DNA from 2 places in the Streptomyces sp. Qhu-G9 genome. Region 2 is predicted to be linked to the other one. Evidence: riboswitches for the same ligand, from Rfam matches in the RefSeq annotation. Region 2 holds a riboswitch; the other holds the start of a gene.
What was found. Region 2 has a riboswitch for ZMP and ZTP ahead of O1Q96_RS00910 (bifunctional 5,10-methylenetetrahydrofolate dehydrogenase/5,10-methenyltetrahydrofolate cyclohydrolase). Riboswitches for the same ligand answer to the same signal wherever they lie in the genome.
Positions count from the first base shown of each region.

Region 1: it holds a riboswitch for ZMP and ZTP, as region 2 does, so the genes downstream of both, O1Q96_RS39970 (glycine hydroxymethyltransferase) here and O1Q96_RS00910 (bifunctional 5,10-methylenetetrahydrofolate dehydrogenase/5,10-methenyltetrahydrofolate cyclohydrolase) in region 2, are expected to answer to the same signal.

Region 1 covers NZ_CP114283.1:8,604,362-8,610,685, forward strand. Annotated here, with positions in the region: gene O1Q96_RS39965 (hypothetical protein) at 60-800, shown strand; gene O1Q96_RS39970 (glycine hydroxymethyltransferase) at 819-2,264, opposite strand; ZMP/ZTP riboswitch at 2,296-2,382, opposite strand; gene O1Q96_RS39975 (DMT family protein) at 2,654-3,568, shown strand; gene pdxR (MocR-like pyridoxine biosynthesis transcription factor PdxR) at 3,794-5,221, opposite strand; gene O1Q96_RS39985 (carboxymuconolactone decarboxylase family protein) at 5,269-5,802, shown strand; gene O1Q96_RS39990 (isocitrate lyase/PEP mutase family protein) at 5,799-6,324, shown strand, end outside.
Region 2 covers NZ_CP114282.1:198,496-204,819, reverse strand. Annotated here, with positions in the region: gene O1Q96_RS00930 (hypothetical protein) at 1-257, shown strand, start outside; gene O1Q96_RS00925 (DUF6192 family protein) at 151-798, shown strand; gene O1Q96_RS00920 (hypothetical protein) at 802-1,215, shown strand; gene O1Q96_RS00915 (IS5 family transposase) at 1,256-2,113, shown strand; gene O1Q96_RS00910 (bifunctional 5,10-methylenetetrahydrofolate dehydrogenase/5,10-methenyltetrahydrofolate cyclohydrolase) at 2,151-3,017, opposite strand; ZMP/ZTP riboswitch at 3,039-3,125, opposite strand; gene O1Q96_RS00905 (hypothetical protein) at 3,248-3,625, shown strand; gene O1Q96_RS00900 (hypothetical protein) at 3,734-3,946, opposite strand; gene O1Q96_RS00895 (DUF6233 domain-containing protein) at 4,005-4,379, opposite strand; gene O1Q96_RS00890 (DNA polymerase Y family protein) at 4,472-5,485, shown strand; gene O1Q96_RS00885 (DUF6292 family protein) at 5,562-5,969, shown strand; gene O1Q96_RS00880 (hypothetical protein) at 6,008-6,324, opposite strand, start outside.

The DNA of each region.
Region 1 (6,324 bases), on a different replicon from region 2:
ACCAGAAGTGACACGCAGGTGCGGGCGGCCTCATCGGGGGCCGGTTGGGGGTGGGCTGGATGCGAAGTGTCCGAGCACTGGTGAAGGGGGGCCGGGGATGGGCGACGGTCTCGGGATGGGTACTGGGATTCGGCTTGGTGGTGTCGAGCGCCACGACCGCCACGGCCGGCGGCCCGACGAGTGTGCTGGTGGTCTCGCCGGAGAGCGGGCTGAGCACGGCGCTCTACACCACGAGTGAGGAGTACAGGGAGTTGGAGCGGCTCCTCGGCCAGCCGGGCAGGGGCACCAGTGAAGAGCCGCCGGGCCTGGGCGTGGGCAGCAGTCAGCAGATCAATGTCACCTGGATGCTCCACGACGTGTCGCCGTGGCGGGTCGACCGCGTCTATCCGGACACGCGTGGCGGCAAGAAGGTCTGGATACACACAGCGGCCAACGTCCATAAGTCGATGAACGGCTACTGGCACACGGCAGAGCAACCAGCCGCGATCCGCGCGCTGCTGAAGAAGATCGGCGTGCTGGGCAAACCGTCCGGGAAGGGCGTCGGGGACGCCTATCCGGCTCCCTGGGCATCGGAGGACGCCTCGGCGGCACCTGCCCCCGCGTCCACGGAGCAGTCCCGCACAGCCGTCGCCGCGACGGCGGACGACACCGACTGGTGGTGGGCGATACCGGGGTTGGTGACGGGAGCTGTGCTTGGCCTGGGGCTGCGGCCGTTCGTCGGACGATGGCCGGGCGTGCGGCGGCTGAGCCAGTGGAGGGAGCGGGAGACGGGGCCCCGCCAGGAGCTGAGAGATGTCTGACGGGGCCGGGCTGCGGCCTCAGCCGAGGTCGATCTCCGGGTAGAGCGGGAAGCCGGTGAGGAGATCGGTGGCACGGTGGGAGATCTCGTCCGCGATCTTCGGGTCCAGGACGTGCTGGGCCTTGGAGGGGGCGCCCTTCGCCGTGGTGCCCGCTTCCGTGGTGGCGAGGACTCGGTCGATCAGGCCGGCGATCTCGTCCATCTCGGTGGCGCCGAGGCCCCGGGTGGTCAGCGCGGGCGTGCCGATGCGGATGCCCGAGGTGTACCAGGCGCCGTTGGGGTCGGCGGGGATGGCGTTGCGGTTGGTGACGATGCCCGACTCGAGCAGGGCGGACTCGGCCTGACGACCGGTGAGGCCGTAGGAGGAGGCGACGTCGATGAGGTTGAGGTGGTTGTCGGTGCCGCCGGTGATCAGCTTGGCGCCGCGCCGCATCAGGCCCTCGGCGAGAGCGCGGGCGTTGTCGACGACGGCCTGGGCGTACTCGCGGAACTCGGGGCGGCGGGCCTCGGCGAGCGCGACGGCCTTGGCTGCCATGACGTGCGGAAGGGGGCCGCCGAGGACCATCGGGCAGCCGCGGTCGACCTGGTCGGCGAGCGAGGAGTCACACAGGACCATGCCGCCGCGCGGGCCACGCAGCGACTTGTGGGTGGTCGTGGTGACGATCTGGGCGTGCGGGACCGGGTCGAAGTCACCGGTGAGGACCTTGCCGGCGACGAGACCGGCGAAGTGGGCCATGTCGACCATGAGTGTGGCGCCGACCTCGTCGGCGATCTCCCGCATGATCCGGAAGTTCACGAGACGGGGGTAGGCGGAGTAGCCGGCGACGATGATCAGTGGCTTGAACTCGCGGGCGGAGGCGCGCAGGGCCTCGTAGTCGATGAGGCCGGTCGCGGGGTCGGTGCCGTAGGAGCGCTGGTCGAACATCTTGCCGGAGATGTTCGGGCGGAAGCCGTGGGTGAGGTGGCCGCCGGCGTCCAGGGACATGCCGAGCATGCGCTGGTTGCCGAAGGCGCGGCGCAGTTCGGCCCAGTCGGCCTCGGAGAGGTCGTTGACGTTGCGGACGCCGGCGTTCTGGAGGGCGGGAGCCTCGACACGCTGGGCGAGTACGGCCCAGAAGGCGACGAGGTTGGCGTCGATGCCGGAGTGCGGCTGGGCGTAGGCGTGCTCGGCGCCGAAGAGCTCGCGGGCGTGCTCGGCGGCGAGGGCCTCGACGGTGTCGACGTTGCGGCAGCCGGCGTAGAAGCGGCGGCCGACGGTGCCTTCGGCGTACTTGTCGCTGAACCAGTTGCCCATCGCCAGCAGGGTGGCCGGGGAGGCGTAGTTCTCGGAGGCGATCAGCTTGAGCATCTCGCGCTGGTCGGCGACTTCCTGCCCGATGGCGTCGGCGACCCGGGGCTCGACGGCGCGGATCACTTCGAGGGCGCTGCGGAAGGCGGTGGATTCGGTGGAAAGGGGCTCGGGCATGACGGCCTCCGGACGTGGCGTTCGGCGTTCACGGTTCGGCCCAGGCGCACGGCACACAGTTGCTGGGCCGCTCCCCGATGGTCGGTCCCATCCCAGCGCGCCAGTCACGGCCCGTGGATCAGCGTACCGGGCACACCCGGGAGACAGGTTCGGCCGTCCATCATGCGAGCGACGACAGATGAAGACAGATAGGGCGTGTGAGGCCCTCGACGACCTCCTGCGAACCGCCGGGCCTCCGGGCCTGCCGGCCACCGGACCTCCGGGCTTCCGGCCGCCGGACCGCCGGGCCTCTAGGCCTCCCGGTCTCCGGGCCTGAAGAGCGAGTGACCCGGTCGGGCGGGAGGCTGCCCTGAACTTGCACCCCCTACAGTCGCTTTGTGCTCTTTGGAATGGTGTGCGCGCTCGGTGCGTCGGTGTGCTTCGGGGCGGCGACGGTGTTGCAGGCGATGGCCGCGCGGGCTGCCGCGCCGGTCACGGAGTCCTCCGGCCCGTCCGGTGTGGACGCCGCCCTCTTCCTGCGGGCCGTGCGCGAGTGGCGGTATCTCGCCGGGCTCGCGCTCGACGGGGTCGGGTTCCTGCTGCAGATCGCGGCCCTGCGCTCGCTGCCGATCTACACCGTGGGGGCGGCCCTCGCCGCGAGTCTCGCGGTGACGGCGGTGGTGGCGGCGTGGCTCCTCGACGTAAGGCTGAGCGGGGTCGAGTGGGCGGCGGTCGCGGTGGTGTGCGCGGGGCTCGCGATGCTGGGGCTCGCTTCTGGTGAGGAAGGGGAGAAGGCCGGCTCGTCGGCACTCAAGTACGCGATGCTCGGCACCGCCTTCGCCGTGCTGCTCGTCGGGGCGCTGGCCGGGCGGCTGTCCGGGCGGGGGCGGGCGCTCGCGCTCGGGCTGGGCGCCGGGTTCGGGTTCGGCGTGGTCGAGGTGTCGGTCCGGCTGATCGACGACCTCGACCCCTCGGCGCTCCTCACCAACCCGGCGACGTACGCGCTCCTGCTGGGCGGAGGCTCCGCGTTCCTCCTCCTCACCTCGGCGCTCCAGCGCGGCTCGGTGACGACGGCCACGGCGGGGCTGGTCATCGGCGAGACCATCGGGCCCGCTGTCGTGGGAGTCGTCTGGCTCGGCGACCGTACGCGCGAAGGCCTGGCGTGGCCGGCCGTACTCGGTTTCGCCGTCGCGGTCGCCGGTGCGCTGGCACTGGCACGCTTCGGGGAGGCTCCGGCCGAGAAGTCAGGACCGGAGACGGGGCCGGGGTCGGGGTCGGGGTCGGGGTCGGGGTCGGGGTCGGGGTCGGATCCGGTCACGCGGTAGTGGCGGAGCAGCAGCCTGGTCCGACCGTGCACAGGCTCGCCAGTCATCAGGCCCGTAGCCCCCTCGGTCCTTGGCTCCATCAGCCCCGTCGGCCCCTCGTTCCATCAGCCCCGTCGGCCCCTCGTTCCATCAGCCCCGTCGGCCCCTCGCTCCATCAGTCGCGCCTGCCCACTGGCCGTGCCGATGCCAGCGGCACCCATGTGCACCGACCCGCACCCCGCCCCGTCACGGCAGAGCCCCGCACAGTGCCTCCAGGGCTCCTGGCCAGCTGCTGTCCGAGGGGGTGCCGTAGCCGACGACCAGGGCGTCCAGTGGTGGGGGCGTGGCCGCGGGGTGGCGGTAGCTGGTGAGGCCGTGGACGGCCAGGCCGTGCCAGGCGGCCGCGCGGACCACCGACCGCTCGGTGCCGGGCGGGAGCCGGAGCACCGCGTGAAATCCGGCCGCGATGCCGGTGGCCGTGACCGACGGAGCGCGGGCCGCCAGGGCCGCGACGAGCTGGTCGCGGCGACGGCGGTAGCGGAGGCGGGAGGCCCGTACATGACGGTCGTACGCGCCCGACGTGATGAACTCCGCGAGCGTCAGCTGGTCCAGGACGCCGCACGACCAGTCGGCCCCGCCCTTCGCAGCCGCGACCTCGGAAGCCAGGGCCGGCGGCAGGACCAGCCAGCCGAGGCGCAGACCGGGGGCGAGGGACTTGCTGGCGGTGCCGAAGTACACCACGTGGTCCGGGTCGAGGCCCTGGAGTGCGCCCACGGGCTGCCGGTCGTAGCGGAACTCGCCGTCGTAGTCGTCCTCCAGGATCAGCCCGCCCGTGCGGCGCGCCCAGTCGACCGCCGCGGCACGGCGGTCCGGGTGCAGCGGCACGCCCATGGGGAACTGGTGGGCGGGCGTCAGCAGCACCGCCCCTCCCGCGCCCCCCGGGCCGCCGCCCATCGCGCCGAGCCAGGACAACTCGGCGGTCCGCGTGCCCAGTTCGTCGAAGGGCAGAGGCACCGAACCCAGCCCCGCCCGTTCGATCAGGCCCCAGTGCACGTCGAGCCCGTACGACTCCACCGCCAGCGCCCGCGCGCCCCGCTGCCGCAGCACCGCTCCGAGCAGCATCAGCCCGTGGGCGAACCCGGAGCAGACAAGGATGTGTTCGGGGTCGGCGCGTACGCCGCGGGCCCGGGCGAGATAGCCCGCGAGGGCGGTGCGCAGTTCGACACGGCCGCGCGGGTCCCCGTAACCGAGGGCCTCGTTCGGTGCCGCCGTGAGTGCCCGGCGGGACGCCCTGAGCCACTCGGCGCGCGGGAACGAGGCGAGGTCCGGGGTGCCGGGGACGAGGTCGTACGCGGGCCCCCAGGACCGGCGCGGCCGCCGGGCGGCGGAGGCAGGGACCGGCACCGGCCGTTGCGCCACGCGGGTGCCCGAGCCCTGGCGCGCGGTGAGCCAGCCCTCGGCGACGAGGTCGGCGTACGCGTCGGCGACCGTGTTGCGGGCGATGCCGAGGTCGGCGGCGAGGGAGCGCGACGACGGCAGCCGGGTACCCGGCGCGAGCCGCCCGCCGCGCACCGCCTCCCGCAACGCGTCCGTGAGGCCTCTGCGCAGGCCGGAGCCGGTACGCGACAGGTCGACATGCAGGTCCACACCGAAAGTGGCCCAAGATCCAGCCATGGAAATGGACCATACTCCTGGGCTACTCCGCTCGTAGGGTCGACGTCATGACGACCACGCAGACATCCACCGGGGCCGCGCACGGCGGCCCCCGCAAGGACACCCCCTACGCCTCCGAGGAGGCCCCCCGGCTCGAATGGGCCAAGTTCGCGCCGGAGGTCTACAAGGCCATGGTCCGGCTCGACGCGGCGGCCCGGGCGGGGCTCGACCCGGTCCTGCAGGAGCTGGTGAAGATCCGTGCCTCGCAGCTCAACCACTGCGCGTTCTGCCTCGACATGCACACGAAGGACGCGCTGGCGGCGGGCGAGAGCGTCGAGCGGATCGTCCAGCTCGGCGCGTGGGAGGAGTCCCGGCACTTCTACACGGAGAAGGAGCTCGCGGCGCTCGCGCTGACCGAGGCCGTGACGGTCCTGACGGACGGCTTCGTCCCGGACGAGGTGTTCGAGACGGCGGCCCGGCACTTCGACGAGGCCGAGCTCTCCCAGCTGATCGCCGCGATCACGGTGATCAACGCCTGGAACCGCTTCGGTGTGACCTGCCGCCTCACGCCGGGCCACTACACGGCCGGGCAGTACAAGTGACAGGGGCGTCGGCGGGCAAGGCCGCGGTCTTCCGCGCGCTGCACCTCGACCGCCTCCCCGGTGACCCGCTGGTCCTCCCCGGCCCCTGGGACGCGGCCAGCGCCCGTGTGTTCGTGGATGCCGGGTTCCCGGCGCTCGCCACGCCCAGTGCCGGGGTCGCGGCGTCGCTCGGGTACGAGGACGGGGCCACGCCCGCCGACGAGATGTTCGCTGCGGTCGCGCGGATCGCACGGGCCGTGGAGGTGCCGGTGTCCGCGGACGTCGAGGACGGCTACGGGCTCGCTCCGAAGGAGCTGGTGGAACGGCTCCTCGACGCGGGCGCGGTCGGCTGCAACCTGGAGGACTCCCGCGCCGGCGTCCTGCGGGACCCCGCCCGGCACGCGGAATGGCTCGCCGAGGTGCGGGCGGCCGCGGGCGACGGGCTCTTCGTCAACGCGCGCGTCGACACGTTCGCGTGCGGGATCGCGGATCCGGGACCGGCGGTGGAGCGGGCCGCGCTGTACGTCGCGGCCGGCGCCGACT
Region 2 (6,324 bases):
ACATCGGCGTCGAACGCCGGACGGTGGAGGACTGGCGATACACCGCCAACCGCTGGCCCGAGGGGCACCGCAAGGATGGTGTGTCGTTCACCGTTCACCGTTCACCGCATCCTCGCCTCGGTCGTGGACGAGGACGAGCGGTGGGCGGCGATCGAGGACGCGCCGTTCAACCCGCGCACCGGGGCTCGGCAGTGGACGCCGGACGGCGCGAAACGAGTCGTCGGCCAGCGCGTCGACCGGCCGGTCACGGTGGATGAGAAGGTCCAGGCCGTGGCCGACCTGACCCGGGACGACGAGGTCGCCGCCCAAGTAGCCACCGACCTGCTGAAGCGGCCGGCGGTCACCGAGCACGTCACCCCGGCCGAAAAGGTCCGGGTCGTCACGGAGCTGACCAGGGACGACACCGTCGCGCAGGAGGTCACTACCGGTCTGCTGCGCCGCCCGGCCGTCGCCCGGAAGACGATGCGGGACGACACCACCCGGATGCTCGTCAACCGCGCCCAGTTCGACAACTCCAACGAGACCCGTGACCGGATCCGGGAACGCACGCCTGCCGTCCGCGCGATCGAGCACACCATCGAATACCTCGACCTGGTCGGCTCCTGCCACGGCTTCGTGGCCACCCTGGGCCGCCTGGTCCCGCAGATGCGCGGGCAGGAGTTCACCGAGGACGAACGCGAGACCGTGCGCCGGCAGATCGGCCGGGTCCGCGCGGCGGCGGACTGGCTCGAAGGAGCCCTCGACAACGGCGAGTTCACCCTGGACGAGCAGCTGGTCCAGCTGCTCAAGGGCGAGTAGGCCATGCCGCGACGCCGGGAGGCTCGGCCGCTGGCCGAGCACTACGGCGACCTGGTCCGCGTCGCCCTGATGGAAGCACGCCCCGCGGGCCTGGACACCTACCAGCTCATGGCCGCCACCCGCCTCACCCGCTCGCAGGTCGGCCGCGGCATCCGGCACGTCCGCGACGTCGTCGCCGCGGAGAACCTGACGCCGATCACCTGGACGCGTCGGGACGGGTTCATGTTCTCCGACGACCCCGCGGACTGGATCGAGTACGACAAGCGGCAGTTCCGGCAGATCCTCGGCCGGCTCACCCGGGTGATCACGGGCACGCTCGATCCGCACCTGGCCCGCTACCCCGACGACGAATGGGCTCAGCTCGCCACCGCCCAGCTCACCGGCGTCCGCGCCACCCTCGCCCAGCTCGCCAAATAGCCCCGGCTACCGCCACTCACCTCGTCTGCCGAGCCTCGCCATGCCCGCTGCCTCGCGTCGCCGCCGCTACCCGTCCGACACCTCCGCCGCCGAGTGGGCCCTCCTGGAACCCTTGCTGCCGGTCCCGGCCTGCCAGACCAAGACCGGCGGACACCCGGAGAAGTGGCCACGGCGCGAGATCGTCGACGGCATCCGCTACATCGTCGACAACGGCGCGAAGTGGCGGGCTCTGCCTGCGGATTTCCCACCGTGGGAGACGGTCTATGGGTTTTTCTGGAGGTGGAACCGGGCCGGCGTCGTCACCTACATCCGTGACCAGCTCCGGCGCCGGATCCGTACCGGCAAGGGCCGCTGCCCCTACCCGGTGACGCTGATCGTGGACTCCCAGTCGGTCAAGGGCGCCTCCACCGTCGGCCGGAACAGCCGCGGCTACGACGCCGCGAAGAAAATCAACGGCCGCAAGCGACATATCACGGTGGACACGCTCGGCCTGCCTGTGATGATCACGGTGACGCCCGCCGACATCCAGGACCGCGACGCCGCCCGCGACGTGTTCTGGCGCCTGCGTCTCACCCAGCCGCAGATCACCCAGGTCTGGGCCGACCGCGGCTACGCCGGCGACCTCGTCGACTGGGCCCGCGACCGCCTCTGGCTCACCCTGCGCATCGTCTCCCGGCCCAAGGGCACCAAGGGCTTCGTCGTCTTGCCCCGCCGTTGGAAAGTCGAGCGCACGATCGGCTGGTGCATGAACGCCCGCCGCAACGCACGCGACTACGAACGGCTGCCTCAGCACTCCGAAGCACACCTGAACTGGGCACTCATCACCACGATGACCCGGCGGCTCACCCGCAAGAAGCCCCGCACCAACTGGACCAAAAAGGTCAGGTCAGCAGGCTAGCCGCTCGTCGGCCACGCCAAGATCAAGGGTGACCTCCTCATCGGCCGGCCAGCCCAAGCTGGATGGATGCCGCGTCGACCGTCTGCGCCAGCAGGACTGCGATGGTCATGGGTCCGACCCCGCCGGGGACCGGTGTGATCAAGCGGGCACGAGTGCGGGCAGTGTCGAAGTCGACGTCGCCGACGTTGCCGGGGTTGTATCCGGCATCGATCACGACGGCCCCTGGTTTGACGTCTTCGCCGCGAATAAGCCGAGGCCTTCCCACGGCCGCCACAACAACGTCCGCTTCGTGCACGATCGCGGCCAGATCGGTCGTACGGGAGTGGCAGTAGGTGACAGTGGCGTCCCGGGCGAGCAAGAGCATTCCGACGGGCTTGCCGAGGATCGCACTGCGACCCACGACAACGGCGTGCTGACCTGCAAGATCGACCTCATACTCGTCCAAGAGCCGCATGATCCCGCCCGGGGTGCACGATGCGAATCCAGGCAGTCCGAAGCTCATCGCCCCGAAGGAGCTCATCGTGACCCCGTCGACGTCCTTCTCCGGCGCGATGGCCTCGAATGCCGCCCGCTCATCGATGTGAGGGCCTACGGGGTGCTGAAGCAAGATGCCGTGCACTCCGGCGTCCTGCGAGAGGGACTGGATGGTCTCCACCAGCTCAGCGGTTGTAGTGGTGGCCGGCAGGCTGACAAGTCGGGACTCGATGCCCGCCTTCGCGCAACGGGCCCGCTTCATCCGGACGTACGTCACCGAAGCCGGATCCTCACCTACCAGCACCGTTGCGAGGCAAGGCGTCACGCCGACACGTCGCACAAGCTCTGTCGCCTTGCTTGACGTCTCCTCAACGATGCGCCGGGCAAGGCCAACGCCGTCCATGAGCCGGGCTGTCTGTGTCTGGGACATGGTCGCCTCCAGGCGTCGCTGACCACTCGCCCAGGCGCACGGCATCGACCGATTCGTCAGACCGCTCCCCGGTGGTGCTCCACCTCAGCGCCAGTCACGGCCCACGCACCACTCTAGTGGCACTCTTCCGCTGATCAGGAGCGGGAAGTTGAAAAACACCTACTGAGCAGTGGCTGCGAGGCCAGCGCCTGGAGGCGTACGCCGACTTCCTCAAGGCGTGGGACCAGGCTGTGTCCCAGATCGACACGATGGTCAGAGCCTGGGAGTCCTGGGCTCAGCTCCCTCCGGCTGAGGACGGGGATCCCGAAACAATCCGCTACAACAACGTCGTCGACCATCTCGATACCGCCCAAGCAGGCCTTGAGTCGGCGGTGGAGCGTGTGGAGCTGATGGGACCGGACAGCATGGAAGGGGGCGCCGTAGCTATGGCTTTGGCACTTGGCCTCCACTGTGATCGGCTCACCGAGATGCTCTCCGACGACAGCGAAGCAACCTGGGACGACTACCGTAGGGTGCGGGCCCAGCTGAACAGCAGACGCCGCATTTTCCTGGCGCGGGCTCGGGTGTTCCTGCAGGCCGCGCCCGTCCCCGGTCGGCGTGCCCGTTGACAACCGACGGCCCGGTGGTGGTGCCCCGGCCACCGGTTTGGCTAACGCCGACCACAGACCCGACCACCGTGGTCGGGCGCTTGCGCACTTCGAGGTCAGTTGCGCGGGTCAGTTCTGTGTGCGGGTGTTGTTGAAGCGGATGCCGGTACCCCAGCCCTCCCGGGCGGTGGCCATGCACCAGTGGCACAGGGGCAGGCCACCGTTGCCGTACTTGTGCGTGCTGCGCTGGCAGCCGGAACAGGGCCCGACCATGCTGCTGGAACAGGTGAAAGTGGACGGGTCCGGCTCGCTGATCGGCGGCGGGAAAGCACTACTGGTCATCAGGGACAGCCTGTTCTGGGGGAGGGGCAGGGCAGCGAACGTGACCGGAGGGGGCCGGTCAGTGCGCCGCAGCGGAGAGGGCCGGTCGGGTGGGTAAGTCGAGGATGTCCAGGGCGGTGTCGGGCTGGCAATGGCTGCAGGCCCGTACTCCTGAGGCGAGGAGCCGGCGTGCTTCGTCCCGGCCGACGGGACGCCGTCGTTTGCCCGCGGCGTAGCAGCCGCCCACGTGGACCTCGGTGGGCGGCCGTCCGTCACCGATGCCGAGTTCGACGAACCACTCCGGCTCCGCAGGCCGGACCTGCCGTCCGCGTTCCCGCTCGGCTTCCCGCTGCTGGAGGGCAGCGATCTTGTCGTCGATGCGCTGCAGCCACATGGCATGCCAGGTCCTCAACGCGAAGAGTCGACCCAGGTCAGGGGGCAGGTCGTCCAGCATGGTCCGTCCCGGGGATCTTCGACTGAGAGGGCTGCATCCCTCGCGTGTTCGAATACTAGTTCTATAAGGTGAGTGTAGTGGAGGTGGGTGCCATGGCGGCGGAAGCGGTGTCGGGAGATCAGCGGGTGTCGAGTGTGATGCATGTGCGCTGCCCCGACCGTCTGCCGGAGGACGTCTTCCGGCAGGTCCTGGAACTGCTCGCGGAGTTTTCCCCGGTCGTTCAGGCGCTGCCACCGTCCGCAGCCCTGGTGGAGCTCAAGGGCGCCCTGCGCTACCACGGCACCGATGCCCGGCGGCTGGGAGAGGTGCTGCGGATACGGACCCTCTCTCGGCTGGGTGTCGACTTGCGCGTGGGGATCGGGCAAACGATCACAGTCGCGGCCACCGCCTCCGGCCAGATCGACACCCCCGGCGGCGTCCTCGCCATCGACCCCGACCACGTCGTCGACTGGCTCGGTCCGCTGCCCGTCGAAGCCCTGCACGGCATCGGCCCGAAGCACGCGGCAGCGCTGCGGGAGTTCGGAGTGCACTGCGTGGGCCTGCTCGCCGCGGTCCCGCCGGCCACCGTGCAGCGCCTGCTCGGCGGCCGCGCCGGACGGATGGCCGCCGACCGGGCCCGCGGCATCGACCCCCGCCCCGTCGCCCCGCGCGCCCTGCCCGCCACCCTGACCGTGCGCCACACCCTCGCCCAACACACCCTGGACGGCGCGCTGGTCCGCGCGGCCCTGCTCGACCTGGTCGTGCAGCTCGCCCACCGGCTGCGCCAGCGCGGCCAGGTGGCCCGCGGCCTGACCCTGGTACTGCGGTTCGCCGGCGGGGCCTCGTGGGAGAAGACGCGTCGCCTGCCGGAGGCCTCGGCGCACGACGACGACCTGCGCACCCTGGCGTATCGCATCGTCGACGCTGCGGGCCTGCAGCGAGGCCGCTTGACCGGACTGGTCCTCAAGGGCGAGGACCTGGTCGACGCCGACCAGGTTGCCCAGCAGATCAGCCTGGACCAGGCGCGCGAGGACCGGCTGATCGCTGAGAAGGTCAGCGATCGGATCCGCGCGAAGTTCGGGCCCGGCGTGATCGGCCCGGCCGCCACGTTCCTGCGCGTCTCATGACCCGGCATCCGACCCGCAGGTGGAGGTGAGAGGGATGCTGCTCGATCCGCCCGGCTGGCCAGGCTGCGCTCAAAGCTTGCCGCACTGGCCTTACCTCCAAGCCGTCGACGAGGCGCTCACCGGCCGCGGGATCCCGCCCGGCGCGGTCTGCATCGACCGGGCCGGCCGCGCGCACGGCGACATCATGTCCATGGAGCTGAGCTGGGACGTCAGCCGCACCGCCGGTCCAGGAGGCGTCCAGTTCCACTGGGATGAGGACACCGGCTGGTCCTACGCCACGGTCCGCCTCATCCGCGACGGCACCCTCCCGCGCCGTCCTCTGGTCCCGCTCCAACGCGTCTTCGCGGCTCCGGAGGCGGTAGCGGACACCGCGGAGAGCCTGGTGCGGTCCTGGCGTACGCCCACCGGCGAGTACGGCGCGGAGTGGGACCAGGCCCACCAGGTGCGCACCGCGATCGACGCGTTCCGGCAGTCGGTCCGGTAGAAGCGCTGTCACATCCTCTTCGTGGCCAGCTTCCAATCTCAGCGTTCGGCTAGGTCGCGGATGGTCGCGGTGCCGGACCGGACGATCCAGGTACCGCTGCCGGGCGGGGTTTCGTCCGAGCGGGTCTTGAGGTCTTCGACGTTGATGGCTGGCGGCCACTGCGTGGTGTGTTCGGACCAGTGGACACCGCTGAGGTCAATGCCGGTCAGGTCGGCGTTGCTCAGGTCTGTGGCGGTGAAATCGTCCAGGAGTGCGTGCAGCGAATCCTTGTCGAGCGCGAGGGGTTCCCGGCGGAGTGCTAGGCCGATGGCCCGGCCCACCTCGGCGGTACGAATTTCGACGATGAGGTCGAGGG